Regions from separate parts of the Neorhizobium sp. NCHU2750 genome, predicted to be linked through region 1. Evidence: predicted binding sites of a transcription regulator. Region 1 holds the regulator's gene; each other region holds the start of a gene.
What was found. Region 1 encodes LexA, which represses DNA repair genes until DNA is damaged. Its sites were predicted from a motif close to TGTTCNNNNTGTGTTCNG; they were not measured.
Positions count from the first base shown of each region.

Region 2: the regulator LexA is predicted to act here: its motif matches at 1,021-1,038, upstream of uvrA (excinuclease ABC subunit UvrA).
Region 3: the regulator LexA is predicted to act here: its motif matches at 2,887-2,904, upstream of dinB (DNA polymerase IV).
Region 4: the regulator LexA is predicted to act here: its motif matches at 6,111-6,128, upstream of NCHU2750_RS18620 (ImuA family protein).

Region 1 is NZ_CP030827.1:2,047,961-2,055,572, forward strand. Features, by position in the region: gene NCHU2750_RS10080 (pyruvate dehydrogenase complex E1 component subunit beta) at 1-415, opposite strand, end outside; gene pdhA (pyruvate dehydrogenase (acetyl-transferring) E1 component subunit alpha) at 436-1,509, opposite strand; gene NCHU2750_RS10090 (FtsB family cell division protein) at 1,706-2,023, opposite strand; gene eno (phosphopyruvate hydratase) at 2,216-3,490, opposite strand; gene kdsA (3-deoxy-8-phosphooctulonate synthase) at 3,609-4,457, opposite strand; gene NCHU2750_RS10105 (VOC family protein) at 4,460-5,332, opposite strand; gene lexA (transcriptional repressor LexA) at 5,529-6,242, shown strand; gene NCHU2750_RS10115 (ComEC/Rec2 family competence protein) at 6,223-7,612, opposite strand, start outside.
Region 2 is NZ_CP030827.1:1,808,701-1,816,312, reverse strand. Features, by position in the region: gene NCHU2750_RS08895 (HPP family protein) at 1-175, shown strand, start outside; gene NCHU2750_RS08890 (single-stranded DNA-binding protein) at 282-869, opposite strand; gene uvrA (excinuclease ABC subunit UvrA) at 1,170-4,091, shown strand; gene NCHU2750_RS08880 (DUF72 domain-containing protein) at 4,129-4,938, shown strand; gene NCHU2750_RS08875 (NAD(P)H-hydrate dehydratase) at 4,935-6,431, opposite strand; gene NCHU2750_RS08870 (P-II family nitrogen regulator) at 6,779-7,117, shown strand; gene glnA (type I glutamate--ammonia ligase) at 7,167-7,612, shown strand, end outside.
Region 3 is NZ_CP030830.1:215,793-223,404, reverse strand. Features, by position in the region: gene NCHU2750_RS27255 (Y-family DNA polymerase) at 1-463, opposite strand, end outside; gene NCHU2750_RS27250 (ImuA family protein) at 384-1,160, opposite strand; gene NCHU2750_RS27245 (ATP dependent DNA ligase) at 1,442-2,008, shown strand; gene NCHU2750_RS27240 (SOS response-associated peptidase) at 2,047-2,820, shown strand; gene dinB (DNA polymerase IV) at 2,942-4,048, shown strand; gene NCHU2750_RS27230 (2'-5' RNA ligase family protein) at 4,438-4,962, shown strand; partial or broken gene NCHU2750_RS27225 (3'-5' exonuclease) at 4,978-5,885, opposite strand; gene NCHU2750_RS27220 (hypothetical protein) at 6,164-6,430, shown strand; gene ku (non-homologous end joining protein Ku) at 6,432-7,280, shown strand; gene ligD (DNA ligase D) at 7,284-7,612, shown strand, end outside.
Region 4 is NZ_CP030827.1:3,864,059-3,871,670, reverse strand. Features, by position in the region: gene NCHU2750_RS18655 (MFS transporter) at 158-2,041, shown strand; gene leuB (3-isopropylmalate dehydrogenase) at 2,121-3,230, opposite strand; gene leuD (3-isopropylmalate dehydratase small subunit) at 3,339-3,944, opposite strand; gene NCHU2750_RS18640 (hypothetical protein) at 4,082-4,309, opposite strand; gene NCHU2750_RS18635 (HpcH/HpaI aldolase/citrate lyase family protein) at 4,416-5,324, shown strand; gene NCHU2750_RS18630 (DUF1737 domain-containing protein) at 5,321-5,527, shown strand; gene NCHU2750_RS18625 (metallopeptidase family protein) at 5,540-5,977, opposite strand; gene NCHU2750_RS18620 (ImuA family protein) at 6,149-7,084, shown strand; gene NCHU2750_RS18615 (Y-family DNA polymerase) at 7,125-7,612, shown strand, end outside.

The DNA.
Region 1 (7,612 bases):
AAACCATTTCGGTACCGGCCGGAATATCCGGATCGTTGGCGATCTCGACCTTCGGAGCGGCCGGAACCGGAGCCGAGGCAGAAGAAGCTTCGGCAGCAGGCTTTGCCTCTTCGGCAGCAGCCTTCGGCGCTTCGGCAGCGGGAGCCGCCGAGCCGATCGCATCGGCGCTTTCGCCTTCGGCGAGCAGCACAGCGATCTTGGTATTGACCTTGACGTTTTCGGTGCCGGCGGCGACCAGCAGCTTGCCGATCACGCCTTCATCGACGGCTTCCACTTCCATGGTTGCCTTGTCGGTCTCGATCTCGGCAATGACGTCGCCGGACTTGACGGTGTCGCCTTCCTTCTTGACCCATTTGGAAAGCGTGCCTTCTTCCATGGTCGGAGAAAGCGCGGGCATCAGAATATCGATAGGCATAGGTTCTTTCCTCCCCGCGCTTAGAGCAGGATGTCGGTGTAGAGCTCGGATGCATCCGGCTCCGGATCGTTCTGGGCGAAATCGGCGCTATCGGTGACGATGTCGCGGATGTCCTTGTCGATCGCCTTCAGCTCGTCTTCGCTCGCCCAGCCCTTTTCAAGCAGACGGTTGCGGACCTGTTCGATCGGGTCATGCTCGGAGCGCATCTTCTGCACTTCGTCCTTGGAGCGATATTTCGCCGGGTCGGACATCGAGTGGCCGCGGTAACGGTAGGTCAGCATTTCGAGAATGATCGGGCCCTTGCCGGAACGGCAGTGGGCGAGCGCCTCGTCGGCAGCAGCCTTGACGGCGCGCACGTCCATGCCGTCGACCTGGATGCCTGGGATACCGAAGCCGACGCCGCGCATCGAGTAGTTCGACTGCGCCGTTGCACGGGCGGTCGAGGTGCCCATGGCATAACGGTTGTTCTCGACGATATAGATGATCGGCAGTTTCCAGAGAGCAGCCATGTTGAAGCTCTCGTAGACCTGACCCTGGTTGGCAGCACCGTCGCCGAAATAGGCAACCGAGACGCTGTCATTGTTGCGATAGGCATTGGCGAAGGCAAGACCGGTGCCGAGCGACACCTGAGCGCCGACGATGCCGTGGCCACCATAGAAATGCTTCTCCTTGGAGAACATGTGCATCGAGCCGCCCTTGCCCTTCGACAGGCCGCCGCGACGTCCGGTCAGCTCGGCCATGACGCCCCGCGGGCTCATGCCGGTTGCCAGCATGTGGCCATGGTCGCGATAGGCGGTGATGACCTGATCACCTTCCTGCTGCGCCATCTGCATGCCGACGACGACAGCTTCCTGACCGATATAGAGATGGCAGAAACCGCCGATGAAGCCCATGCCGTAAAGCTGGCCGGCCTTCTCTTCGAAGCGACGGATCAGCAGCATCTCGCGATAGGCATGCAGATCTTCGTCCTTGCCGAAGTCCGGCGTATTCTTGCCGGTGAATTCCTTGGGCGCCGATTTGGTGGTGGTTGCCTTGGTAGCAGACTTTGCCGCTGGCTTGCGGCCGGATGCAGACGCGGATTTAGCTTGCGCCATCGATCCCTCCCTATGTGCTGCACAGAAAGAGCGGCACCGACGCGGGCGATCAACGCCCGTCCCGACCCGCTCGGGTTTCGGCAGCTAACATAGGCAAGAATGTCGCGGCCAGCAATGCTATATTTGCATGGCTCGCATGTAAGATAAATAACTGATATATTTCAGAAAAATCAATGTTAACCGAAATTCGGTTAACTCAGAAATAGTTGTTAAATATGACTATTTCATCCGGGCGCGAGACATTTAATTGATAACGCGCAATTTCGTCGAGCATGTCCTTGTCGAGCGAGCCGTCGCTCATCAAGTGCACCTGGCGCTCCAGAGCCTCGCGCTTGGTCGTCAGCTCCGCCAGTTCGGCAGTTCTAGCCAAGCGCTGCTTTTCGAACTGCTCAGTCGCGATCAGGCCCAGATCGCCATGGATCGAATGATAGCCGAAATAGGAGACGAAAGCGACGGTAATGGCAGGCAGGATCAGACGACCGAACTTCCGTTGCCGATGATGCTTTGTCCACATGCCTGTCTACGCCCTGAATTACGCGACGGGGCGCGAGTCGGCCCCTCTGGTGAGTATCTAGGATTCGCAGAACTTGCTTAACCATTCGTTTCCCGCACACGGCTGCGAGACCGTAACAACCATACGGAAACGACAAAGCCCGCGCCGATGACGCGGGCTTTTCGATGATCACTATCGGAACGTAGCCGAGGCTTAGCCCTTGAGGATCGAGCGGCCGGCGTAAATTGCCTGGGGCCCGAGCATTTCCTCGATGCGGATCAGCTGGTTGTACTTGGCCAGACGGTCGGACCGCGACAGCGAGCCGGTCTTGATCTGTCCGCAATTGGTGGCGACGGCGAGATCGGCAATCGTCGAATCTTCCGTTTCGCCCGAGCGGTGCGACATGACGGCGGTATAGGCTGCCTTGTGCGCGGTCTCGACGGCATCGAGCGTTTCCGTCAGCGAGCCGATCTGGTTGACCTTGACGAGGATAGAGTTGGCGACGCCCATCTTGATGCCATCGCGCAGGCGTGCGGAATTGGTGACGAACAGATCGTCGCCGACCAGCTGTACCTTGGAGCCGATCTTGTCGGTCAGGATCTTCCAGCCTTCCCAGTCGTCTTCAGCCATGCCGTCTTCGATCGAGATGATCGGATACTTGGCAGCGAGCTCGGCCAGATATTCGGCCATGGCGCCCGATTCCAGCGTGCGGCCTTCGCCTTCCATGACGTACTTGCCGTCCTTGAAGAATTCCGTCGAGGCGCAGTCGAGGCCGAGATAGACGTCTTCACCCGGCTTGTAGCCGGCCTTTTCGACCGACTTCATGATGAAGTCGAGGGCTTCCGGTGCGCTCTTCAGGCCCGGAGCAAAACCGCCTTCGTCGCCGACATTGGTGTTGTGGCCCTGGGCACCCAGTTCCTTTTTCAGCACGTGGAAGATTTCAGAACCGATCCGCACCGCATCCTTCAGCGTCTCGGCGCCGACCGGCATGATCATGAATTCCTGGAAGTCGATCGGATTGTCGGCATGCGCGCCGCCGTTGATGATGTTCATCATCGGAACCGGCAGGACATGGGCGCCGGCACCGCCAACATAGCGATAGAGGGGCAGACCGGAGGATTCGGCAGCAGCCTTGGCGACTGCAAGCGATACGCCGAGAATGGCGTTAGCGCCGAGCCGCGACTTGTTCGGCGTGCCGTCAAGCGCGATCATCGTCTTGTCGATATGGATCTGGCTTTCGGCATCGAAACCGCCGATGGCGTCGAAGATTTCCGTATTGACCGCTTCCACGGCCTTCTCGACGCCCTTGCCGCCGAAGCGCTTGCCGCCATCGCGCAGTTCGACCGCTTCGTGGGCACCCGTCGAGGCGCCCGACGGAACGGCGGCACGGCCCATCGTGCCGTCTTCCAGATAGACGTCAACTTCGACGGTCGGATTGCCACGGCTATCGAGGATCTCGCGTGCGATGATATCGGTAATAGCAGTCAAGGGTCTCTCCTCAGAGTTATTATCCACGTGGTCATTGAAAATGTCTCACATTCAATGACACGCCAATTACAGTTGAAACGCTTTTCGCGCTTTGACCACGCTCAAGCGCGCCTCAAGTTCAGGCGGCCTTCGCCACCGCATCGAAAGCCAGAAGCTTTTCCAGAAGCCGCGGCATGTCCTTCAGGTGAACCATGTTCGGCCCGTCGGACGGAGCATTGTCCGGATCCTCATGCGTCTCGATGAAGACGCCGGCAACGCCGACGGCGACAGCCGCACGCGCCAGCGTTTCGACGAATTCGCGCTGGCCGCCGCTCGAACCGCCCTGCCCGCCCGGCTGCTGCACCGAATGCGTCGCATCAAAGATGACGGGCGAACCGAGCGACGCCATGATCGGCAGCGAGCGCATGTCGGATACCAGCGTGTTGTAACCGAAGGACGCACCGCGTTCGCACAGCATCACATTCGGATTACCGCTTTCGGTAAACTTCGCCTGCACGTTCTTCATGTCCCAGGGGGCGAGAAACTGGCCCTTCTTGACGTTGATCGCCCGGCCCGTCTTGGCGGCGGCGACCAGCAGGTCCGTCTGGCGCGACAGGAAGGCCGGAATCTGCAGGATGTCGATCGTCGGCGCCACCAGGCCGCACTGTTCTTCCGTGTGGATGTCGCTCAGAACCGGGAAGCCGAATTCCTTCTTCAGGTCGGCAAAGATCTCCATCGCGTTCTCAAGCCCGATGCCGCGCTTGCCCGACAAGGATGTACGGTTCGCCTTGTCATAGGACGACTTGTAGACAAGCCCGATGCCGAGCTTGGCGCAGAGCTCCGTGAGGTTGCCGGCGATCATGAAGGCGTGATCGCGGCTCTCCATCTGGCAGGGGCCCGCAATCAGCGAAAGCTTGCCGGCATTGGAGAACACAACCTTGTTTGCGCCTTCTCCGACCGAAACCTCAGAATTGGGGGACACTGCCATTTTCATTCCTCGAAACCGAAAAACACGCCTTGGCCGGGCGACGGCGACACAAGCACGCGTCCATCCCGGCGGATGAATGCGACGTCATTAGCAGCAAGGGTGATCTCTGTCACGGCCAGATCGGCGGTGCGGAAGATCACCGCCTGCCCGCAAAGCTCAGCCCCATGCAGCTTGGCGGCAGGCCCGAATTCCTGATGCAGCTGATCTGCGTCCACCACCCGGACCCTGGCATTTTCGCCGGCAAACACCAGCCCGGCCTCCCCTTCCTGCGCAGAAACCGACAGGACGGATTGCAACAGCCTGGCGGAATCGCCGGGCACACCTGAGGAAAGCACGACTTCCTTCAGCCCGGTCACCGCATTGGCATGCACCCTCAGGGACCCCATGTCCTGCGGAAAGGAAACGACGCGCTGACAGGCAAAGGCGAAAAATTCGGACGCACCTTCGAGCGCCGCAAAAGCGAGGCGAAAGCGCCCCTCCCGCTCGTCTCCCTCCGGTGACTTAATGATGCGGGCAAATTCCAGCGGCTCGCCCGCCGAAACCCCACCTTCAACAAAACGCTGGTGATCATCGGAAGCGTCGTCACTAGCGACCACGATCGCCGACAGCCCCTGACGCCCACGCTTGCCGCGAAAGGCAATGTCTCGCTCGACAAACACATTGCCGCGCTTGGCAGCGGTGCCCGCCTTGCGCCGGTCCGCAAGCGCGATCGGCTCCAGATAGGTGCCGTCCTCAAGGAAGATACAGGCATTGGCCGTCCCGAACGGATGCACACCATCAGGCGCAACAGTAAAGCCCAGCCCCGACAGCCGCTCGCGCGCCTGGACCAGATTGCCGACCGGCAAAACGAGATGATCGATTTTCTTAGCAGTCACGCATGTCCCCCAGACTCTGATCCGCCGAAAATAAATTGGTCAGTCCGTCGGGGAGCGCAAGTAGCTTTCTGCCGAGAACGTTATCAGCCATCTCGGAAAGTTATCATATTTTCACGAAAATTTAGGGACTTGCGGAACACATATGGAACATATAGTGTTCGTTCTGCATTTGTTTCAAATCTGAAGGTGCATCAAAATGCTGACCCGGAAGCAACAGGAACTTCTTTTGTTCATTCATGAACGCATGAAGGAGTCCGGCGTTCCACCTTCTTTCGATGAAATGAAGGATGCACTCGATCTCGCATCGAAGTCGGGCATCCACCGCCTGATCACCGCTTTGGAAGAGCGCGGCTTCATCCGAAGGCTGCCGAACCGGGCCCGTGCGCTCGAAGTCATCAAGCTGCCGGAGGCCTATGTGCCGACGCTGCAGCCGAAGCGCGGATTTTCGCCGAGCGTCATCGAGGGCAGCCTCGGCAAGAAACCGCCGGCACCTGCCGCACCCGCGGCCCCGGCCAATGACAGCGCCTCGGCGAGCGTCCCCGTGATGGGCCGCATCGCCGCCGGCGTGCCGATCTCGGCCATCCAGAACAACACCCACGACATTTCCGTTCCGGTCGAAATGCTCGGCGCCGGTGAGCATTATGCGCTCGAGGTCAAGGGCGATTCGATGATCGAGGCCGGCATCCTCGATGGCGATACCGTCATCATCCGCAACGGCAGCACCGCCAATCCCGGCGATATCATCGTTGCCCTTGTCGATGACGAGGAAGCAACGCTGAAGCGTTTCCGCCGCAAGGGTGGATCGATCGCGCTTGAAGCTGCTAATCCCGCCTATGAAACCCGCATCTTCCCGCCTGACCGGGTCAAGGTGCAGGGCAAGCTGGTCGGCCTCATTCGCCGCTATCATTGAAATCAGCAGGATCGGCAAAGCCTTGCTGGTCCTGAAAATCGCCTCCCGCGCCCATGGCGGAAACGTCGACGGACAGGTCGTCTTCGATTGAACTGTTTTGTGAAGGCCTGACCAGCCATGGCGGTAGCGACGCATCATAGATGCCGCGATGCCAGTCATATTGGCGATGAACGGTCCATGGCCGGGCAGAGGCGCTCATTGCCGTTTCGATGATCCATTCGTCGGCGATCGGCGACCCGGCAAAGTCGATCTCGACCGCACCCGTATTGCGTAACGTCCTGCCGCTGAGCAATGGCGTCCCCGAGCGGCACTCGTCGAACCGAGCGCGCGGCGCAACGACGAGCCCCGCGACATCACAGGCCACACCGGTGAAGCGGCTATCCTCGATGACGACGACGATGACACCATCCGGAGACATGATCGCACACCAAGCTTTCGGCTGACATTCGAAGCGGTCCGCGCTCGTGACCTCCATGCGATCCCGCGCACGCTCGATGACGGCTTTCGGCAGGCGGGCAGCGCCAGTTTTCGCCCTGTTCTGCGAAAGGCCTTTGGGGACCTCCTTCGGCATATCCTTATCGCGCCACTCGTCGCGAATGATCGGCGCTTCCGGGTCGGGCAGCCGTCGTGCGCGGCGCCATTGTCCATAGATGAAATCCGGCACCTTCGCCCGGTTGACCGCAATACCGCCCTCCCTGCGAAGTCCCACCAGCGTGCCGTCTTCGGCAATCAGCAGGCTGGACGGCGGTTCCGGCCATGGCTGCAGGAAGAGCCAGAGGGCGACCGCAATCAGCGGCAGGCCGAGATATCTGAGCCGGGTGCGCAACAGCGTCAGAAGCAGCAGGCCTGAAGCGCCGAAGAGCAGAAACGAGGAATGTTGCTGCCCGACGGTAAAGTCGCCTCCCCAGCCCGCTACATGCCTGGCGATGACGATCACCCAGTCCAGGCTTTTGGCCATGACAAAGATGAAGGGCGCATCAAGGCCGAACGGCATCAGTAGCATGGCGATGAGCCCTGCCGGCATGACCAAAAAACTGATGATCGGCATGGAGGCGAGATTGGCCGCAAGCCCATAGGTCGCGATCCGATGAAAATGCTCCACAGAGAACATCGTCGTCGCGAGACTGCCGATCAGCGACGTCATGATGATGCCGGCGACAAACTTCCAGCCTCCGACAAGCCATGTCACTGAAGGGTGATGAAGGGGTAGCGGTTCGCGTGGCCGCCGCTCGGCTCGCCTTGTCCAGGCAGCATAGCCCGCCACCAGCGCGGCAGTGGCGGCAAACGACATCTGGAAGCTCGGGCCGAGCACTTCCGATGGCGTCCAGACGAGAATAATGATGGCCGACAGCGCCACATTGCGCAGGCTG
Region 2 (7,612 bases), 240 kb from region 1:
GACCTCGCCGGTCAAAACCGTTCGACCGGACGCCAGTCCGGCGGAGGCGATCATTCAATTTGCCGAAAATGGCCTGCATTACCTGCCAGTGGTCGATGATGGTCAGGCACTGGTCGGAATATTGTCCCAATCCGATGTACTGGTCGCAATGCTGGCTGCCGACGAGCGGGCATGAACGAAAAACAGCCGGCCAAGCGTGAGGCCTGGCCGGCTAATGGACGAAGGACCGGATCTCGTCCTTGGTGAACTGACATGAAAAAGGCGCCCGCAGGCGCCTCCGATCAGAACGGGATGTCGTCATCCAGGTCGCGGGAGAAATTGCCTCCCGACGACTGGCCGCCGCGGCCGCCGCTTCCTTGACCGGCGCCTTGGCCACCGCCACCCTGGCCACCCGAGCGCGGGCGATCATAGTCGTTGCCGCCGCCACCGTAGCCGCCACCGAAGTCGTCACCGCCACCAAAGTCGCTCGCACCACCACGACCGCCGCCAAAGCCGCCACGGTCACCGCCGCCCTCGCCGCGACCGTCGAGCATGGTCAGCGTCGAGTTGAAGCCCTGAAGCACGATTTCCGTCGAGTAGCGATCGTTGCCGCTCTGGTCCTGCCACTTGCGGGTCTGCAGCGCGCCTTCGATATAGAGCTTGGCGCCCTTCTTCACATATTGCTCGACGACCTTGCAGAGGCCCTCGTTGAAGACGACGACGGTGTGCCATTCGGTCTTTTCGCGGCGCTCGCCGGAATTGCGGTCACGCCAGGTTTCGGACGTCGCAATGCGAAGGTTGGCGATCGGACGGCCGTCCTGGGTCCGACGGATTTCGGGGTCTGCTCCCACATTGCCGATCAGGATGACCTTGTTGACGCTACCTGCCATAATCTTCTCACCTTAGCTCGCCGCGCATTCCCGCAGCTTCAAAAACAGTGGCGCACCTTAAACCATAGGTCGGGCGCAGCGCCTGCCCTACCGCCGACAATCCACAGGCAAAATCCTAAAGGCCTGAATGATGGTCAGCTTTCGTATATTTTGTTCTTTATTTGTTCTATTTTATTCCTATAGTGCTGTCAACGGAGTCGGAACGCTTGGCAAATGCGGCAGTTTCGCCTCGACAGTCTGACATCAATGACTACATAAGGGCCTTCAATCCCGAAAGCGGGCCTCCCCAAAGGCATGATGATGAGCGAACTCAAGACCATTTCCATACGTGGTGCACGCGAGCACAATTTGAAGGGCATCGATCTCGACCTGCCCCGCAATTCGCTGATCGTGATGACCGGCTTGTCGGGGTCCGGCAAATCCTCGCTTGCCTTCGACACGATCTATGCGGAAGGCCAGCGGCGTTATGTGGAAAGCCTGTCGGCCTATGCGCGACAGTTCCTGGAAATGATGCAGAAGCCAGATGTCGACCAGATCGAGGGCCTGTCGCCGGCGATCTCGATCGAGCAGAAGACGACCTCGCGCAATCCGCGCTCGACGGTCGGCACGGTTACCGAGATCTACGACTATATGCGTCTGCTCTTCGCCCGCGTCGGCGTGCCCTATTCTCCGGCGACGGGGCTTCCGATCGAAAGCCAGACGGTCAGCCAGATGGTCGACCGGGTGCTGGCCTTCGAGGAAGGAACGCGCCTCTACATCCTTGCGCCGATGATCCGCGGCCGCAAGGGCGAGTACAAGAAGGAACTCGCCGACCTGATGAAGAAGGGCTTTCAGCGCGTCAAGGTGGATGGCCAGTTCTACGAGATTGCCGATGTTCCGGCACTCGACAAGAAATACAAGCACGACATCGACGTCGTCGTCGACCGCCTCGTGGTGCGGGCGGATATCGGTGCGCGCCTGGCGGACAGCCTTGAAACTTCGCTGAAGCTTGCCGATGGCCTGGCCGTGGCGGAATTCGCCGACAAGCCCCTGCCCGCCAATGAAACTGCAGCCGGTGGCTCCGCCAACAAGTCGCTCAACGAGACCCATGAACGGGTTCTATTCTCGGAAAAATTCGCCTGCCCGGTTTCCGGCTTCACCATTCCGGAGATCGAGCCGCGGCTGTTTTCGTTCAACAATCCGTTCGGCGCCTGCCCGACCTGCGACGGCCTCGGTTCGCAGCAGAAGGTGGACGAGAACCTGATCGTGCCGGAACCGGGGCGCACGCTGAAGGACGGTGCCATCGCGCCCTGGGCCAAGTCGTCGTCGCCCTATTACAACCAGACGCTCGAAGGTCTCGGCAAGGTGTTCGGCTTCAAGCTGTCGGACCGCTGGGACAAGCTCTCCAAGGCGGCACAGGACGCGATCCTCAAGGGTACCGAGGAAAAGATCGAGTTCAACTATGCCGATGGCGCACGCTCCTACAAGACGGTGAAGACCTTCGAGGGTATCGTTCCCAATCTTGAGCGCCGCTGGAAGGAGACCGACAGCGCCTGGGCGCGCGAAGAAATCGAGCGCTACATGTCGGCAGCCCCCTGCCCGGCCTGCGCCGGCTATCGCCTTAAGCCCGAAGCGCTGGCGGTGAAGATCAACAAACTGCATATCGGCGAAGCCACCGAAATGTCGATCAAGGTGGCGCGCGACTGGTTTTCCGGCCTGCCGGAACATCTGAATGCCAAGCAGAACGAGATCGCGGTGCGTATCCTCAAGGAGATCCGCGAGCGGCTGCAGTTCCTCAACGATGTCGGCCTCGACTATCTGAGCCTGTCGCGCAACTCCGGCACGCTGTCGGGCGGCGAAAGCCAGCGCATCCGGCTTGCCTCGCAGATCGGCTCGGGCCTCACGGGCGTTCTTTACGTGCTCGACGAGCCGTCGATCGGCCTGCACCAGCGCGACAATGCCCGCCTCCTCGACACGCTGAAGCATCTGCGCGACATCGGCAATACCGTGATCGTCGTCGAGCATGACGAGGATGCGATCCTGACGGCCGATTATGTCGTCGATATCGGACCGGCGGCCGGCATTCATGGCGGCACGGTGGTGGCCGAGGGCACGCCGAGCCAGGTGATGGCCAATCCGAAGTCATTGACCGGTAAATACCTGTCGGGCGAGCTCGGCGTTGCGGTTCCGGCCGAGCGGCGCAAGCCCAAGAAGGGCAAGGAACTCAAGGTTTTCGGCGCGCGCGGCAACAATCTGAAGAATGTCACCGCAGCGGTTCCGCTTGGCGTGTTCACGGCAGTCACCGGCGTATCGGGCGGCGGCAAGTCCACGTTCCTGATCGAGACGCTCTATAAGTCGGCCGCACGCCGCGTCATGGGGGCGCGCGAAATTCCGGCCGAGCATGACCGGATCGACGGGTTCGAGCATATCGACAAGGTGATCGATATCGACCAGTCGCCGATCGGCCGTACGCCGCGCTCCAACCCGGCCACCTATACCGGCGCCTTCACGCCGATCCGTGACTGGTTTGCCGGCCTGCCAGAGGCCAAGGCACGCGGCTATGCGCCCGGCCGCTTCTCCTTCAACGTCAAGGGCGGCCGTTGCGAGGCCTGCCAGGGCGACGGGGTGATCAAGATCGAGATGCATTTCCTGCCGGATGTCTACGTCACCTGCGACGTCTGCCACGGCAAGCGTTACAATCGCGAGACGCTGGACGTGCATTTCAAGGGAAAGTCGATTGCCGACGTGCTCGACATGACGGTCGAGGAAGGCGTCGAGTTCTTCTCGGCGGTGCCGGCGGTGCGCGACAAGCTGCAGTCGCTGTTCGATGTCGGTCTCGGCTATATCAAGGTCGGCCAGCAGGCCAATACGCTGTCCGGCGGCGAGGCGCAGCGCGTCAAGCTCGCCAAGGAATTGTCGAAGCGCTCGACGGGACGCACGCTCTACATTCTCGACGAGCCGACCACCGGCCTGCATTTCCATGACGTGGCGAAACTTCTAGAAATGCTGCACGAGTTGGTCAACCAAGGCAATTCCGTTATCGTCATCGAACACAATCTGGAGGTCATCAAGACGGCCGACTGGATCATCGATATCGGTCCCGAAGGCGGAACCGGCGGCGGCGAAGTGGTCGCCACCGGCACGCCCGAACAGATCGTCAAGGAGGAGCGCTCCTATACCGGGCACTTCCTCAAGGAGTTGCTGGAACGCCGGCCGGTGAAAAAGGTGCAGGCGGCGGAATAGGCCACCGCTTGCGAGACGGCAGATCAGGGAGGGGTAGATGAGCAAGAGCGGCAAGATCCGCACCGGCATCGGCGGCTGGACCTTCGATCCGTGGGAAGGCACGTTTTATCCGGAGAAGCTTCCGAAAAAGCGGCAGCTCGAATATGCGTCGGGCAAGCTTTCGGTCATCGAGGTCAACGGCACCTATTACGGTTCGCAGAAGCCGGAGACATTCGCCAAATGGGCCTCGGAAGTGCCGGACGGTTTCATCTTCTCACTGAAGGCCAGCCGCTTCACAACCAACCGAAAGGTTCTGGCCGAGGCCGAAGAGTCGATCGGGAAATTTCTCAACCAGGGCCTTGTCGAACTCGGCGACCATCTCGGCCCGCTTCTGTGGCAGTTTGCGCCGACCAAGAAATTCGAGCCTGACGATTTCGAGGCGTTCCTGAAGCTTCTGCCTGAGGCGCTTGAGGGCCTGCCGCTGCGCCACGTCGTCGAAGTGCGGCACGACTCCTTCAAGGTGCCAGAATTCGTGGCGCTCATCGAAAAATACAATGTCGCGCCGGTCTGTGCGGAGCATTTCGACTATCCGATGATTGCCGACGTGACTGCCGATTTCGTCTATGCCCGGCTGCAGAAGGGATCGGACGACATTGCGACCTGTTATGCCGATACCGACATGAATGCCTGGGCCGCGCGGCTCAAGACATGGGCGGAAGGCAGAGTGCCGGGGGACCTGCCGCTGGTCGATGATGCCCGTAACGTCAGCCGGACGCCGCGCGACGTGTTTGCCTTCTTCATCCATGAGGGCAAGGTCAATGCGCCTCAGGGAGCGATGGCGATGCAGGATCTTGTGAACAAAGGCTAGTGGCCGGTCACCGTCGCGGCCATGGCCTTGCCGACATGGTCTGCAAGATCTTCCGCCGTCATTCCGGGGCCGGCCATATTGGCGGCTTCGGCGTGGATATAGACGCCGGCTGCGGCGGCTTCGAAGGCCGGCATGCCCTGCGCCGACAATGCGCCGACAATGCCGGCCAGCACATCTCCTGATCCGGCGGTGGCGAGCCATGGCGGGCCGTTGGTATTGATTGCGGCGCGACCATCGGGTGCTGCGATGACCGTATCCGCTCCCTTGTAAACGACGGCGGCATTGGCCCGCCTTGCTGCCTCCAGCGCCTTTTCGACCTTGCCGAGGCTGTCATCGGCGGCGAGGTCGGGAAACAGCCTAGAGAATTCGCCTTCGTGGGGCGTCAGCACGAGATGCGGCTCGCCGCCGGCAAAGGCTGCAAACAGCGCATCGCGGTCGTCCTTGAACGAGGTTATGCCGTCGGCATCGAGCACGAGCGTCTTGCCGGAAAGGGCCAGGGCAAACCCCCTCGCCTTTCCGCCAATGCCGAAACCCGGGCCGAGGACGAAGGTCGACAGCCTGCCATCGGCGAGCCATTCGTCGAGATCGGCCTTGCTGTCGATTTCCCGGAGCATTACCGCCGTTAGATGCGCCGCGTTGATTTCCAGCGCGTCGGCGGGAGATGCGAGCGTCACGAGCCCGGCCCCGCATTTGAGGGCCGCCTGCGCCGAAAGCCGGGCGGCGCCGGTTTTTGACGCTTCACCGGAAAAGCAGACGAGATGGCCGCGCCGGTATTTATGCGTATCGGGGCCTGCCACCGGCAGCTCATTACGCCAAAGGTCGGGTCGGTTCTCCGAAACTCTGCCGGCTGCAGCCTGCATGAGCCGCCGCGGGATGCCGATATCGACAACCTCCATGTCACCGCAGAGGGACCGGCCGGGGAGAAGCAGATGGCCGGGCTTTCGTGCCATGAAAGTAATGGTGCGCCTTGCGTTGAAGGCTGCGCCAAGCGGGCGGCCGCTCAGGCCGCAGAGGCCCGATGGCAGGTCTACCGCCAGCACAGGCAGGCCGGCGCCCGTGACATCGGCGATAAGCCGCCTGACCGGATCGGATACCGGTCGGGACAGGCCGGCGCCAAACAGGGCGTCGATGACGACGTCTCCCGGTCTAGGATCATAGGCATCGAGCGGTGTCGCACCCCTTCCCCACATGTCGAAGGCGGATTTAGCATCGCCTTTCAATGCGGCGGTTTCGCCGAGAGCGAAAACATCGAGCGTGGCGCCCGACTCTGCCAGCGCCTTTGCCGCAACATAGCCATCACCGCCATTGTTGCCCGGCCCGCACAATACGGCGAAGCGCAAGGCCCCAGGGAAATGCGCGAGTGCTGCGGCTGCGACGGCATGGCCGGCACGAAGCATCAGCTCGAAGGAGGGAATTCCGGATTGAGCAGCCAATCGATCGGCTTCGGCCATTTCCAAAGGAGTGAGCAGTGTGGGTGACGAGGTCATGAGCATGGCGCATGTTGAGCCCAGCATCGATCGAAACGCAAGTCGTCAGATTTCACAGTTACTGATTATATTATATGCAAATGCATATTTTGTACTCCCTCTCATGACCTTTCGAAGGGTGGACAATTTTTCGCAGTTTTGTCACAAAACTGGGCAGTGCGGCGTCATTTCGCATGGAATTCCTCATTGGTGCCCCCGTATTCGTGCCATGCGGCATGGAAACGCGGAGGAAACCGTGCAAAATGAGGATATCCTTTTGGAGGGTGGATATTAGTTTGGCACGATATCTGCATTGGCATGGGCGAGCGGGCCTTGGGGTCTGCGCATGGGGAGAAGCGGAGAGATAGTTTCTCATGAAGAAGATCGAAGCGATCATTAAACCCTTCAAGCTCGACGAAGTGAAGGAAGCCCTTCAGGAAGTCGGCCTGCAGGGCATTACGGTAACCGAAGCCAAGGGTTTCGGCCGCCAGAAGGGCCATACCGAACTTTACCGCGGCGCAGAATATGTCGTGGACTTCCTGCCCAAGGTGAAGGTCGAGGTTGTACTTGCAGACGAGAATGCGGAAGCCGTAATCGAAGCCATTCGAAATGCGGCACAGACTGGACGGATCGGCGACGGCAAGATATTCGTGTCGAACGTCGAGGAGGTCATCCGTATCCGCACAGGCGAAACGGGTGTAGACGCGATCTAAGCTGGCTCGGCGTGACTGTTATATCGTCACTCAAATCGAGGAACTTGTTATGACGAGCGCAAGCGAAATCATGAAACAAATCAAGGAAAACGACGTCAAGTTCGTTGACCTTCGCTTTACCGACCCACGCGGCAAGCTGCAGCACGTGACGATGGATATTTCCGCCGTCGATGAGGACATGTTTGCAGACGGCGTGATGTTCGACGGTTCCTCGATTGCCGGCTGGAAGGCGATCAACGAGTCCGACATGGTTCTCATGCCGGACCCCGTCACTGTTCACATGGATCCTTTTTTCGCCCAGTCGACGATGGTCGTATTCTGCGACATCCTCGATCCGATCTCGGGCGAAGCCTATAACCGCGATCCGCGCGGCACGGCCAAGAAGGCGGAAGCCTATCTGAAAGCATCCGGTATCGGCGACACGGTATTCGTCGGCCCGGAGCCGGAATTCTTCGTGTTCGACGACGTGAAGTACAAGGCCGACCCCTACAATAC
Region 3 (7,612 bases), on a different replicon from region 1:
GGGCACAGGCATGGGCCGCGCCCCACGTATCGGCGACGGCAACCCGTGCCGTCAGCGTTCTGGACAGGAAGCGATTCGCGATCATCGTCACCATCGGCAACTCGCCACCCTGAAGATGATCGGCGCCCTCCGTATCCATGACGATCCCGTCGGTCCCATCGACGGCAACGATCGGGGAATAGATGGTCAAAGCCCAGAGGGTGATGCGCTCCAGCGCTGCGGCATCCGCAATCGGATCGGCATCGACCAGCATCAGGCCTCGGAACAGCGCCTGCGCTTTCGCCGCCGGCATGCCAACATGGACGCCGGCCTTGCGTGCGGCGGTATCTGCGGCCGAAACCCAGCGCTTCGATCCGCTTTTGGCGATCACGGCGATCGCCTGTTCAGGCGGAATGGACGGATCGGCGCGACGAATGCGATCCGTCGGCAGATCCGGAAGATAGATCGAGACGACCCTGGTCATCACATGCCCTCACGAGAAACTCAGCACACTCGCCCGCACGCGACCGCATCAACTCCAGAAACCATCGGGCCCGCCCCACGCCCGGTACCGGTAATTCTTCCGACGGCATGACGCTGACACGCCAGCGCGTGGTCGAAGCCGTCGGCTGGCCAAAATCATTGGCCTCCGTCTGTCGGCGCCAGCGCCGGACGGCCAGTGCCATTGTCCCTGTCTTTTCGGCCGCCAACTGCAGCCGGCGCGAGCCGACCATCGGCAGGCGGACCAGCTCGCCGACAACAGCGCCGAGGCCGCCGAAGGAGAGCCCCTCCTCCATATTGGCCAGAACATCCTCATCCCGATCGGATTCAACGAAGATGACCCGATCCGGATGTAGCCCGACCTGTGCCAGCGCCGGGCAGAACAGATCCGGGCGCGTCAGGCACCAAACGATCGGGCCTTTGGTGCGCGCGGCGATGCCGGCGGCGCAAAGTGCTGCCGCAGCACCATCGACCGTCCCGGCACCACCCCCGGCAAATTCATGCAGGGCGCCATAGGCAAGGCCGCCGCCGGGGAGTTTCTCGTCGATCTCCGGCACGCCGAAGGCCAGACAGCCGGCTTTCCGCGCGCTCGATCCTTCCAAGGCTGAAATCCGCTCGCGCAGATCGGCAATCACATCGGAGACACCGACGGCCCCCCTTGGGGCGCGGGCAGCAGTCATCTTTCACGGCTCCCTGCAAGGTCGTGTTGCACCTCGACGTCATGTCGCAAAAGGCTTATATGTTCACTATCTGTTCCGTTGACGGCAGAGAGTCAAGCGGGGCAGGCCCTGGGAATATCTTCCTCGACTTGACCATTTAGAAGAATCCATTGGGAATCAGGGACGTACAAGAGGCAGAAATATTTTTGGCATTTCTCCGCCAAAGCACCACGTTTGGTGGATAACGGGGACAAATGCGGCTCCGTCACAGTGTTCATACGTTTTGTTGTTGAGTTGGCACCATGACGAAAGTTTTGCGATCGCAGCCCCTCACATCCAGGACCGATGCGCCTAGTCGCCCGCGGCCGCGCAAGGCGCTTCAGATCGAAGCGCCCCAGATCTTCCACGATCTCGGACCCGATGACGATGATCGAGCGAACGCGCCGGCACCACCGGCGCAGTCTCTCCGCGGCGCCTTCTTCATCGCCGGATACGAGCGGGCACCCGATGCGCCATCTGAAATCGGAACGCTGCTGCTGGCCGCCTGCCAAGGGCACGACTTCATTCATGTCGGGAGCGTCCGACCCGTACTGAACGACGCCGAGGCACGCAAGCTCAGAAAGATGCTGGACACGCTGCGCTGGAAGCAGAAGAAGCCGCCGGTGATCTGCGAGATCGCAAAACTCGGTGGCGCCGACATCTTCTGGGCCTATCCGACGCTGATTGCCGAGATCGCGTTTCGGGGTTTCTCCGACGGAGGGATGGTCGAACAGGCGACCTATCAAGGATTGGCATCGCGGCAGGACAATGCCGACGTCTTCCGGCTGGAAAGTCTCGTCCAGGCTGGCCAAACCAATAGCCGGCGTTAGATTATCATGTACAATCTCGTCGGAGTAGATAGCCCGCGATGTGTAACCTTTTTCGGATGGAAGACAAGGATCATGTTGCGGCTTGGGCCAAGGATGTCGAGAGCCTGATCAACCTCATGCCCGCCTATCAGATGAACCCGGATCAGTCCGGGCCGATCATCCGCAATACGGCCGACGGCCGCCGGCAACTCACCAATGCACGCTGGGGCCTGCCCTCCCCGATCTTCGTCCAGAAGAAGGCGGCAGAGGCACGCGCCGACAAGATGAGGGCAAAGGGCCAGGCTGTCGATATGGACGCGCTGATCCGCATGGAGCCGGATCGCGGCGTCACCAATGTCCGGAAGCTGACCCTTCCCCATTGGAAGCGCTGGTTGGGCGTCGAGCATCGCTGCATCGTGCCGGTCACCAGCTTTGCCGAACCTGATCCTGGAGCCCAGGAGCCCGGCGGCAAAGTGCCGAACGCCTGGTTTGCGCGCGACGAGCAAAAGTCCCTGATGTTCTTTGCCGGCATCCATGTGCTCGGCTGGCAAAGTGTCCGCAAGGTGAAAGACGGCCTGACCACCGACGACCTCTATGGTTTTCTGACGACGGACCCGAATGGGCTTGTGAAGCCGATCCATGAGAAGGCCATGCCGGTCCTGCTGCTAACCAAAGAGGCAACCGCGACCTGGCTGCGGGCGCCATGGGACGAAGCAAAGGATCTCGCCCGGCCCCTGCCCGACGATGCGCTGATCATTTCGTCGCGCGAGCCCTATGGCTCCTCAATCGTCTCGAAATCGGGCGAGCCGGTCACGCAGGGTAGCCTCCTTTAAATCGGCATGGTCGGCGGGCGGTTCGAGGCCTAATCCAGCGGTTTGCGATTGTCGGAAACGGTGATATGTTCACTTTCCGTTCCGATTAATCAAGCCTCACACCGGACCTTCCGGCAGCACCATGACAGACACGATCCAGGCAGTAGAGACCACTCGCAAAATCGTCCATATCGATATGGACGCCTTCTACGCCTCGGTCGAGCAGCGGGACAATCCGGAGCTGCGCGGCAAACCGCTGGCCGTCGGTGGTGCCGCCGCCCGCGGTGTGGTGGCTGCCGCCAGCTACGAGGCTCGCAAGTTCGGGGTCCATTCCGCCATGCCGTCGGTCACGGCGGCCCGCAAGTGCCCGGATTTGATTTTTGTGAAGCCGAGATTCGAGGTCTATCGGGCTGTGTCGCAGCAGATCCGCGAGATCTTTGCCGAATATACCCCGCTGATCGAACCCCTATCGCTGGATGAGGCCTATCTCGACGTGACGGAAAACCTCAAGGACATGCCGATCGCCACGGAGATCGCGCTGGAAATTCGGGCTAGGATCAAGGCCGTGACCGGCCTGAACGCATCCGCCGGAATTTCCTATAACAAGTTCCTCGCCAAGATGGCGTCGGATCTTAACAAGCCGAACGGCCAAGCCGTGATCACGCCAAAGATCGGCCCGGTCTTTGTCGAACAGCTCGCCGTCAAGAAATTCCATGGCGTTGGGCCGGCGACCGCCGAGAAGATGCACCGGCTCGGGATCGAGACTGGGGCGGACCTGAAGGCTCAGTCGCTGGCGTTTCTGACGCAGCATTTTGGCAAATCCGGGCCCTATTTTTATGGCATCGCCCGCGGCATCGACAATCGCCAGGTCCGGCCGGACCGAGTGCGAAAATCCATCGGCGCCGAGGATACGTTCATGCAGGACATCGATGACCTTGATCTCGCGGCGGCCGAACTGAGACCACTGACCGAGAAGGTATGGGGTTACTGCGAGGGAAAGGGATTTAGCGGCAAGACCGTTACCGTGAAAATCAAATATTCCGATTTCACCCAGGCGACGCGCAGCAGGACCACCGCCCTGCCGTTCGCCAATGGCAATGAGATCCTTGAGGCGGCAACCGGGCTGCTTGCGACCGCCTATCCGTTCAAGCGGGCCGTGCGTCTGCTCGGCGTCACGCTATCGTCGCTCACCAATGATCAGGGCGAAGAGGGCCCTGAGGGTCAGTCGCAACTGGATTTCGGGATGTAGCCAAAAACGAAAAAGCCTGCGCGGGAGGAGCGCAGGCTTTTCGAAATGATTGGACATCGGCTGGGAGGAGGAGTGCCGCTGTCCATTCAGGCTACCCTTGGGAGGAGGAGTGGGCCGCCTGAGGAACGAAGCTTTGCGGGAGGAGGTGCATCGCTTCGTTGGGATGATCTATACAAACATCCTCTCAGGTGAGTTAGCGGCATCACCGCAGTTCAGCCATGCGCTGGATGCAAGCCGAGCATCAAGGCCGCCTAATTTGACGCCATTAAGCGAAAAAACGGTCGAAGGCGGTTAAATGCTTGGTGGGCGGATCCGCTTCCGGATAGCGATAGATTTCTGTGCGTAGGTAGGAAAGTTTCACCAAGCACACGCCGAAGCAGGAGCATCGATTGAAGACAGGCCATCCGCTCATTCTTACAGCCCGGATCGCGGAAGAAGACCTCGAGCCATTCGACCGGCTGCGACAGGCGCATTTCCCCTCGGATCGAAACTTCCTGCGCGCCCATCTGACGATGTTTCATCGGTTGCCCGGTGAATATGAAGCGCGGATTGTCAACGCACTCAACCTTGCGGCAGAAAGGATGCCTGCCTCGACAGCCGAGGTCAGCGGCGTCAGGCATCTCGGCGCAGGTGTCGCCTACATGATTGCTTGCCCGGCCCTTGAGGCAATCCGTGGAGCGTTGAAGAGCGCGTTTGTATCCTGGCTCGGCTCACAGGACATGCAGACATGGCGGCCACATATTACGATCCAGAACAAGGTGCCGCGAGCTAAGGCAGATGAACTTCACCGTGACCTGTGCGCGCGCTTCCAACCTTGGTCCATTTTAATTGCCGGGCTTGATCTCTGGGCCTATCTCGGCGGCCCGTGGCAGCATCTGGCTTTTGCGCCTTTCGGCTCCAGGCCTCAAGCGTGATCAGAAACCCTGATCTCAGCCCCTGAACCGGTCGAAGGCGGTGAGGGGCCGGGTCGGTGGATCGGCTTCCGGGTACGATAAATGTCCGTGCGCAAATAATGGAGCTCCTCGGCAAGCGCGGCCTCATCGACTTCGACCCACCACGATTTTGGTCGTCCTTCGCTCCCGTCCGACCAGCGATACCCCCTCGCCTTCAGATGGTCCTTGAGATCGAAGGGACTGTTCTCAGCGAAGATCCGCACCCTCGAGCGCTGGCTTGCCAAATGAAGCTCGGCAAAAGCGGTCGACGATTGGGCTTCATCCCGGCGGGCCAACACTTCCAATAGCGCAAAGCAGTCGTCGACCGCGCGATGCCCGTCGTGGAAAAACCCCGCCTGCCCAATCAGATAGCCAAGCTTTGTGCCTTCGAAGCCGCGGGCGGACCAATCGATTTCGGTGTTCGAACAGGCCCAGGCCTTGTCGGAAAAAATCGGCGAAAACGCCTCGCAGAACGGCCGGTCGAAGCCGGCATTGTGAGCGATGATGAGATCTGCGGGATCAATCAGAGTCCGCAGTCCGGCAATGTCGATCACCTGACCCGCCACCATGGCGTCGGTGATGCCGGTCAGTCTGGTGATCTCCGCGGGGATCGACACTGTCGGCTGCTGAAGCCCGGCATAGACGCCTGTAACATCGCCGATCACACCTTGATCGTTGAAGGTGAAAGCGATGGCGCCAATCTCGATGATCTCGTCCTTGCGGTGGTTGAGCCCCGTTGTTTCCGTATCGAGGATCACGCCCCTCAGCGGAAATTCAGGCCTGATCGATGTGGCGACAGGCCGGGGTTCGAGTTTCCGCAGGATGCGGTAGCGCCCGGTCTCGGTCAAATGGGCAGCCATCTGCTCTTCGCTTATGCCGGGGGCCGCAGCCAGCCTGCCTTCCATCTCCCTGGGCTTCATGGGCAATAGCCGTTCAACGAGAGGCTTTTCCGCCGGCGCATTGTCGCTCGCAAACATGTCGTACTGCGCCTTCATTGCGTCCGATCCTTGCTTCCTGATCATCGAATGCCTATCACAAGGGTCGCCATCACGTCATTGCCGGGCATGCTCCAACGCTTGTTACCCCACAGCTCTCTGTCCGGCGGGGAACCAATACCCGTGCTCACCTGTTACTCCGGCTGATCCAAACATCAAAATCGGTGGCTATTATGGCGTTCCATCACGTGAGCAATCCAACCCCTTCAAAGCCGACTGATCCGCGCGACCGCGTCATCGCAGCACTCTTCGCTCAGTTGAAAGCCGAACGCGAGACCCGTGAGGCCATCGAACTCGCGATCCGCAACGGCGCCACCTTCAGCGAGGTGCTGGAAGCAATGGCGGGCGATCCGGTCCCTGCAATGACGGGCGATGGCGTTACCAGCGAGGATCTTGCGGCAATCGAGCAGGCCTTGTCGCTGCACTACATGGCAGCCCCAACAGACAGGCACTGAGATGGCAGCGCGGGCGAGCTGGAAGGGCCACCTGAAGATCGGCGACATCGGCTGTGCCGTTGCGCTCTACACCGCGGTCTCCACCAGCGAAAAATTGTCCTTCAACATCCTCAACAAGAAGACCGGAAATCGTGTCGAGCGGCAGTTTGTCGACAGCGAAACGGGAAAGCCGGTCGATCGCGAGGACCAGGTCAAGGGTTATGAGATTGAAGGCGGTCGTCACATCGTGCTCGAGCCTGACGAGATCGCCGACCTGATGCCGGAAAGCGACAAGTTGCTGACCGTTTCGAGCTTCATCGAGTGCAATGACATCGACAAACTGTATTTCGATCGGCCCTATTATCTTGCACTCGTCGAATCGGAGGACGCGGAGGCATTGCGGTTGCTGGCAAGGGCAATGACGGACGAGAATGTCGCCGCGATCGCCGAGGGTGTTCTGTTTCGACGGAACCGGACGCTGCTGATCCGCCCCGACGGGCACGGTGCGATCATCGCGACAACGCTGAACTTCGACTACGAGGTGCGCTCGGCGGGGACCACCTTCAAGAACATCCCCGAAATCAAGTTCGAAAAGGAGATGTTGACGCTCGCCCAGCATATCATTTCGACCAAGTCCGGCAGCTTCAAGCCCGAGGATTATCATGACCGCTATGACGCGGCCCTAGTCGAACTGGTCAAGGCCAAGATGGAAGGCCGCAAGCCGCCGAAACGCAATGCCGAACCGAAAGGCAAGATTATCGATCTCATGGATGCTCTGCGCGAAAGCGCCAGGATGGCCGGAAAATCGGGTGGCAAACGCAAGGCTACACCAGCCAGAAAGTCTGCCACGAAACAGCGCAAGGCAAGCTGATCCATGGCGCTGCAGACCTACAATTCCAAACGGGATTTCAAGCAAACGTCAGAGCCGCGGGGGCGCCGAGCGGTCAAGGGCGCTGCGAAAGGCAACAGCTTCGTTATCCAGAAACATGACGCCACGCGGCTTCACTACGATTTTCGCCTGGAGATGGGCGGTGTCCTCAAGAGTTGGGCCGTCACACGCGGCCCGAGCCTCGATCCCGAGGAAAGGCGACTAGCCGTCCATGTCGAGGATCACCCGCTCGACTACGGTGAGTTCGAAGGCATCATTCCGAAAGGCCAATATGGCGGCGGCACGGTCATTGTCTGGGATCGCGGCACATGGGC
Region 4 (7,612 bases), 1.8 Mb from region 1:
GCCCGAGTTCGATTTAGACGAAAGTCATAATCCCAAAGGATCACTCACCGGTTGTCCTGATTTCTGTCAATCTGAGACAATCGCATAAGGTTGTTTCGGCGGAGGAGGAAAAGCCGAAGTAGCCGTACGTGAGTTTCACCTTGTTGGGAGGACGACAATGGCAAACGTCACAGCGGCGGCCGATACGAAGGCCGGCCCCATGACACGGGAGGAGAAGAAGGTCATCTTCGCATCCTCTCTCGGTACCGTATTCGAATGGTACGATTTCTATCTTTATGGTTCGCTCGCCACCTATATCGGCGCGACCTATTTCACCCAGTATCCCGAAGCGACACGCAATATCTTCACCTTGCTTGCCTTTGCCGCGGGCTTTCTCGTTCGACCTTTCGGGGCACTGGTGTTCGGGCGGCTCGGCGATCTCGTCGGCCGAAAATACACGTTCCTGGTCACGATCCTGATCATGGGTCTTTCGACCTTCCTGGTCGGCGTGCTGCCGGGTGCCGCAACGATCGGTATTGCAGCACCGATCATCCTTATCGTCCTTCGCCTGCTTCAAGGCCTGGCATTGGGTGGTGAATATGGTGGCGCGGCGACTTATGTCGCCGAGCATGCGCCGCATGGCCGGCGGGGTTACTTCACCTCATGGATCCAGACGACGGCGACGCTCGGCCTGTTCCTGTCGCTGATCGTTATCGTGACGGTCCAGTCGATCATGGGCAATACGGCCTTTGCCGCTTGGGGATGGCGTATTCCGTTCCTGGTTTCGGTCGTCCTGCTCGGCGTGTCGGTGTGGATCCGCGTCAAGATGAACGAGTCGCCGGCCTTCCAGAAGATGAAGGCCGAAGGCAAGGGTTCCAAGGCACCGCTCACCGAAGCGTTCGGCACCTGGAGGAATGCCAAGATTGCGATCATCGCCCTGCTCGGCGCGACGATGGGTCAGGCGGTTGTCTGGTATGGCGGCCAGTTCTATGCCCTGTTCTTCCTGCAGAACGTGCTGAAGGTCGACCTGCAGTCGGCCAATATCATGGTGGCGGTCGCGCTGTTTTTGGCAACGCCGTTCTTCGTCATCTTCGGCTCATTGTCCGACAAGATCGGCCGCAAGCCGATCATCATGGCGGGCCTGTTGATTGCGGCGGTGACCTATATGCCGCTGTTCAAGGCGCTGACCCATATGGCAAACCCGGCGCTTGCCGAGGCGCAGGCTTCCATTCGTGCAACGGTGACGTCAGATCCGGCGGATTGCAAATTCCAGTTCAATCCGACAGGAACCTCGAAGTTCACCAGTTCCTGCGATATTGCCACTGCCTTCCTGACCAAGAATTCCGTGCCCTATGAAGTGGTGCCGGGACCCGCCGGTCAGGCGGCGACGGTGAAGATCGGCGACAAAACGGTGGCGAGCTACGACGCTATCAGCGCCGGCGCCGACGGCAAGGCGAAGCAGGCAGCGCTTGAAAAGGGCATCAACGTTGCGCTCCATGATGCGGGTTACCCGCTGACACGCGGCGCGGCCAAGGTGCCGGATTCTAAGCTTGATGGCTTCATTGCCGCCAATCCCGAACTCGGGCTCAACGCGGAAGCCGTTCGCGCGGGTGACAAGGCGACGGTTCCGGCCGCCGATCTCGTGTCTCAGAAGCTGCTGACGGCCGATGAAGCCAACGGCGTCACCTCCATGCCGGTCTATACGATCGCTAAGGGCGGCACGTTCAGCATGGTGGCCGATCCGGCACGGGTAAATTGGGTCGGCACGATCGCCGTCCTGTTCGTCCTCGTCCTCTACGTGACGATGGTCTATGGCCCGATCGCAGCACTTCTGGTCGAATTGTTCCCGACCCGCATCCGCTACACTGGCATGTCGCTACCCTATCACATCGGCAATGGCTGGTTCGGCGGTCTTCTGCCGGCAACGGCCTTCGCGATGAGCGCTGCGGCCGGGAATATCTATTACGGCCTGTGGTACCCGATCGTATTTGCGGCGATCACGCTGGTGGTTGGCGTGTTGTTCCTGCCGGAAACGAAGGATCGCGATATCCACGCGGAATGATGGCCCTCTCGTTCGGACGCAAAAATAACAAAGCCCGGCACATGTGCCGGGCTTTGTCTTAGGTTTCTTCTATCAGCCTTTACGCCGAAAGAGCCTGGAACTCCTTGAGGATGGCGTCGCCCATTTCGGACGTGCCTACCTGGCGGCAACCATCGCCCATGATATCGCCGGTGCGGATGCCCTTGTCGAGCACCGTGGCGATTGCCTTTTCAAGATGGTCGGCCTCGGCAACCATGTTGAAGGAATAACGCAGGCACATGGCGAAGGAGGCGATCATGGCGATCGGATTGGCGATGCCCTTGCCGGCAATGTCGGGCGCCGAACCGTGCACGGGTTCATAGAGCGCCTTGCGGGTGCCGGTCTTGGCATCGGTTGCGCCGAGAGAGGCCGATGGCAGCATGCCGAGCGAACCCGTCAGCATGGCGGCAACGTCCGACAGCATGTCGCCGAAGAGATTGTCGGTGACGATGACGTCGAACTGCTTTGGCGCGCGCACAAGCTGCATGCCACCGGCATCGGCCAGCATATGTTCCAGCTTGACGTCCGAGTAGGCACGCTTGTGGGTTTCGGTGACGACCTGGTTCCAGAGGACACCAGACTTCATCACGTTACGCTTTTCCATCGAGCAGACGGTGTTGTTGCGCGTGCGGGCCAGTTCGAAGGCGACGCTGGCAATGCGCTCGATCTCGTAGGTGTCATAGATCTGTGTATCGATGCCGCGCTTCTGGCCGTTGCCGAGATCGATGATCTCCTTCGGTTCGCCGAAATACACGCCGCCGGTCAATTCGCGCACGATCAGGATATCGAGGCCTTCGACCAATTCCGGCTTGAGGGACGAAGCCGAAGCGAGTGCAGGATAGCAGATTGCCGGGCGCAGATTGGCGAAAAGCTGCATATCCTTGCGCAGGCGCAGAAGACCGGCTTCCGGCCTGACCTCATAGGGGACGCTATCCCATTTCGGGCCGCCGACGGCGCCGAAAAGAACTGCATCCGCCGTCATGGCCTTGGCCATGTCGCCTTCGGAGATTGCTACGCCATGGGCATCATAGGCCGATCCGCCGACGAGGCCTTCGTCGAGGGAGAAATCGGCGCCCATCTTGTCATTCATATAAGCGATGACCTTGCGGACTTCGCCCATGGCCTCGGGGCCGATGCCATCACCGGGAAGAAGGAAGAGGTTCTTTGCCATTCGTCTGCTGTCCTTGCAGTTCTGCAGGCTCGCCATGCTTGTGCGCATTTCAGATGCGCGCGGCAGATCTCATCCGGGCCTGCCGCGGATGAGATGACCAGCTTGTCTTCAGAGCCAGGGGCGCTCGCTGCGGTTCTTGGTCTCGAAGCTCGAGATAGCCGCATCGCTCTTCAGCGTCGAGGCAATGTCGTCCAGACCTTCGAGAAGGATATGGCGGCGGCCGGGATCGATGTCGAAATGCAGGTGTCCGCCGTCCGGGCCGGTGATTTCCTGGGCTTCCAGGTCTACCGTCAGAATTGCGTTGGAACCGCGATCGGCATCATCGAGCAGCTTTTCCAAATCTTCCGGGCTGACGACGATCGGCAAAATGCCGTTCTTGAAACAGTTGTTGTAGAAGATATCGGCGAAGCTCGTCGAGATGACGCAGCGAATGCCGAAATCGAGCAGAGCCCAGGGAGCATGCTCGCGGGAAGAGCCGCAGCCGAAATTATCACCCGCAACAAGGATCTTGGCACCGCGATAGGCAGGCTTGTTGAGGACGAAATCGGGGTTTTCCGAACCATCTTCCTTGTAGCGCGCCTCGGCGAAAAGGCCCTTGCCAAGGCCGGTGCGCTTGATGGTCTTCAGATAATCCTTCGGAATGATCATGTCGGTGTCGATGTTGACAACCGGAAGAGGCGCAGCAACGCCCGTCAATTTTTCAAACTTTTCCATGATCGGCCTCCATGAAGACTTTGGTGGAGGCTGCCATAGCGGATTTCTGGACGGATTTGAAGTCCGATTCAGTACCAATCGGTACGCGCCATTTCTCCGGATCCAGCCCGCATCTCGCAGGCAGCGCCCGAAAAGGATCACATGTCGATGATGGTTCCGCGGCCGTCATTCCAGACGCGCATGTCTTCCCGCTTGGTCTTGGCACGAACCGGTACCGGTTTCAGCCGGTTCGACAGTGCCCTACCGATGGAAAGAATGGCCAGGGTGCCCATGAAGGCGATCGTCAGGGAAGCCGTCAGCAAGGCGGCAACGGCAAGAAGAGCGATGGCGGTGGCGATGATGAAGAAGGAACGAATGTTCTGCATGTTCAAACCTTTCTAATTTCAAATGTGGGCCTTCCATTCTTCTCTTGCAAGGGCTTTTCGAGCGGGATTTATTGCAGAGCTCTGAAAAGACCGTCAGAAGAAGGCAATGGAATTCTTGAAAGACAGTGATCCACCCGTTCGCCGCTCCGTTCTCAGCGTTCCGGCAGATAACCGGCGCGCGCTTGAAAAGGCGCCAGGTCTGGACTGCGATGCGGTGATCTATGATCTTGAGGATTCCGTGGCGCCCGGACGCAAGGCGGAAGCACGCGACAATCTGGCTGATGCTTTTGTCCGGTTTCCGGCGTCGCATCAGGAGCGGGTCATTCGCATCAATGGCTTGGATAGCGAGTTTTCGCGGTCGGACATGGATCTCGTCGCCCGGCTTTTGCCGGATGCGCTGCTGCTGCCGAAAGTGGAAAGCGCAGCCGAGCTCGAAAAAGCCGCGGAATGTCTGGCAGGTCTCAACCCATCAAAGCCCGTGGCCCTGTGGGCCATGATCGAGACGCCGAAAGGCGTGCTGGACGCGGGTTCCATTGCTGCAGGCGGTAAGGGATTGCAGGGAAAGGGATTGCAATGTCTCGTCGTTGGCCTGAACGACCTGCGCAAGGCGACCGGCGTGCTGCCGCAGAAGGGGCGAGCCTATCTCGTGCCGTGGCTGATGCAGATCGTGCTTGCCGGACGCGCCCATGGCGTCGATGTGATCGACAGCGTTTTCAACGATTTCAAGGACCAGGCGGGGTGCGATGCGGATTGCATCCAGGGCCGTGCCATGGGGTTTTCCGGCAAGATGCTTGTCCATCCCGCCCAGATAGAACTGGCCAACCGGCATTTCGCACCGGATCCTCAAAGCGTTGAGGAGGCAAGGACAATCGTTGCGGCGTTCAATGAGCCCGGCGCCGAAAGTCTCAATGTCGTCAATATCGATGGAAAAATGGTCGAGCGCCTTCACTTTGAAGAGGCTAAGACGCTTCTCAACCAGGTTGCCAAAATCGCTGCAAGAAAGAAGATATCATGAAGCTCTATCGTTTTCTCACCGGCCCGGACGATGCCTCCTTCTGCCACAAGGTGACGGCGGCGTTGAACAAGGGGTGGGAGCTTCATGGCTCTCCGACCTATTCCTTCAACACCACGAGCGGGCAGATGCAGTGCGGCCAGGCTGTGACGAAAACTGTCGATGGCAAGGATTATCACCCGGATATCAAGCTCGGCGAGCAATAAGCCTTTACGGGGTCAGCGCTGGGTCGCATCCTCGGCGCTGGCTTCTATCCGTTCCATGTCATCGTCGCTCAGGCCGAAATGATGGCCGATCTCGTGGATCAGCACATGGGTGATGATGTCGCCGAGGGTTTCCTCGTTTTCGGCCCAATAATCCAGGATCGGGCGGCGATAGAGCCTGATCCGGTTGGGCAGCTCCCCTGTCTCAACGGTAAAGCGTTCGGAGATACCTCGTCCCTCGAAAAGACCGAGCAGATCGAAGGGCGTTTCCAGCGCCATGTCTTCGAAGACGTCGTCGTCGGGAAAGTCCTCGACCTCGATGATGAGGTTGGTGGTGAGGGCTCTGAATTCCTGCGGAAGATGACCATAGGCCTCGATCGCCAACGATTCAAACGCACTGATCGTTGGCGCATGGCGATCCCGCCAGTCGTCGGTTTGGTCGATGCGAGCCATGGGTTCTCCCTTTTCCAGGTCACATATAAGGCTGTTGCCGCTTTTTTTCGAGATAAGATTCATTGCTATAGCTAATGAGGAAAAGATTCCTGTGCTGGAGTGATTGACTCTTTGTGTGTCCTCTGGAATCCATAGGAACATAAGGTGAACGTATGGATTGGAGCTGACGCCATGGCCGGTAATGCCGCGGCGCGGGAGAGGGTTTTTGCCCTGCGCGAACAGATCGCCAGACTGGAAGGCAAGGCTTTGCCGGGCATGGTTGCGGCACGACATGAAGATCTTGCCGTGCCGGGTAGGGCGGATGCGAAGCAGGCCGAACCGACAAGGCTGGGTTTTGATATTCCGTTTCTGGACGAGGCGCTGGATGGCGGCCTGAGGCTGGACGGTCTTTCCGAAATTCGCTCGCTCACGCTCTATGATGCCGGGGCAGCCAGCGGCTTTGCTGTTTCGCTGGTGGCATTCATCATGACCCGGAAATTTTCCGGTGCTCCCCTGCTCTGGATCGCAGATGGTCTTTCGGCCTGCGAGAGCGGTGTGCCCTATGGCGGGGGTATCAGGCAGATCGGTGTCGATCCTCGCTTGGTCTTTCAGGCGTCGCCCCGCAGGCTGGGGGATGCGCTGTGGATTGCGGAAGAGGCACTTGCCAGCAAGGCCTTTGCGGCAACGATCCTTGAAATTCATGGCAATCCCAAACCCTTCGGCCTGACGGAAAGCCGAAGGCTCAAGCTACGGGCAGAGGCGGCGGGACGGCCGCTTCTGCTTTTGCGGCATGCGGGAGATGAAGAGGCCAGCAGCGCTTCTTTCCGCATGCTCGTCGAACCGGCGCCGGCTCTGGAGCGGCGCCTTGCGGATGGCACAATGCTTGGCGGCAGCATAGGCCATCCGGTTTTCCGGATCACCCTTGAGAAGAGCCGCAATCCGGCTCCGCTCTCCTTCCTTCTGGAGTGGAATTCCCATGACCGCCAATTTCGTCTTGCCGGAGGGGCAGAAAACCCTCGCCTTCGCCAGGGACCAGCGTATCCTGGCCCTGTATTTCCCGCATCTTTCCACCGACAGGATAGCGCGCAGGCTCTGGGGCATGTCATGGCGCTCGAAAGAGCGTCCTGAGCATCCGCCGATCGTCTGTGCCGGCCGGCGCGACAATGCATTGCGGCTGACGGCACTCGACGAGGTGGCCGAGAGGTCTCGCCTGACACGGGGGCAGGCACTCGCCGAGGCGCGTGTCATGTATCCGAAAACGGCTGTTTTCGACGAGGATGAGAAGGCGGATTTCGAGCTTCTCGAGGCGGTTGCCGACTGGTGCGACCGCTATACGCCGCTCGTCGCGCTGGATGGAAAGGATGGCCTCTTTCTCGATGTCAGTGGTTGCGCCCATCTCTTCGGCGGGGAGGATGCCATGCTCGGCGATATTCTCCTCAGGCTGAAGCAGGTGGGATTTGACGTGTGCGGCGCTATTTCCGGTTCTCCGGGTCTCTCCTGGGCGATGAGCCGGTTCGGCCGTGGTGGGATTACTGCCAGGGAGGATATGGCAGGCGCATTGGCGGCGCTTCCCATTCATGCGCTGCGTCTCGATGAGATGACCCTTACAGGGCTCTGCAAGCTGGGACTGAAGCGGATTGCCGATCTGATGGCCAT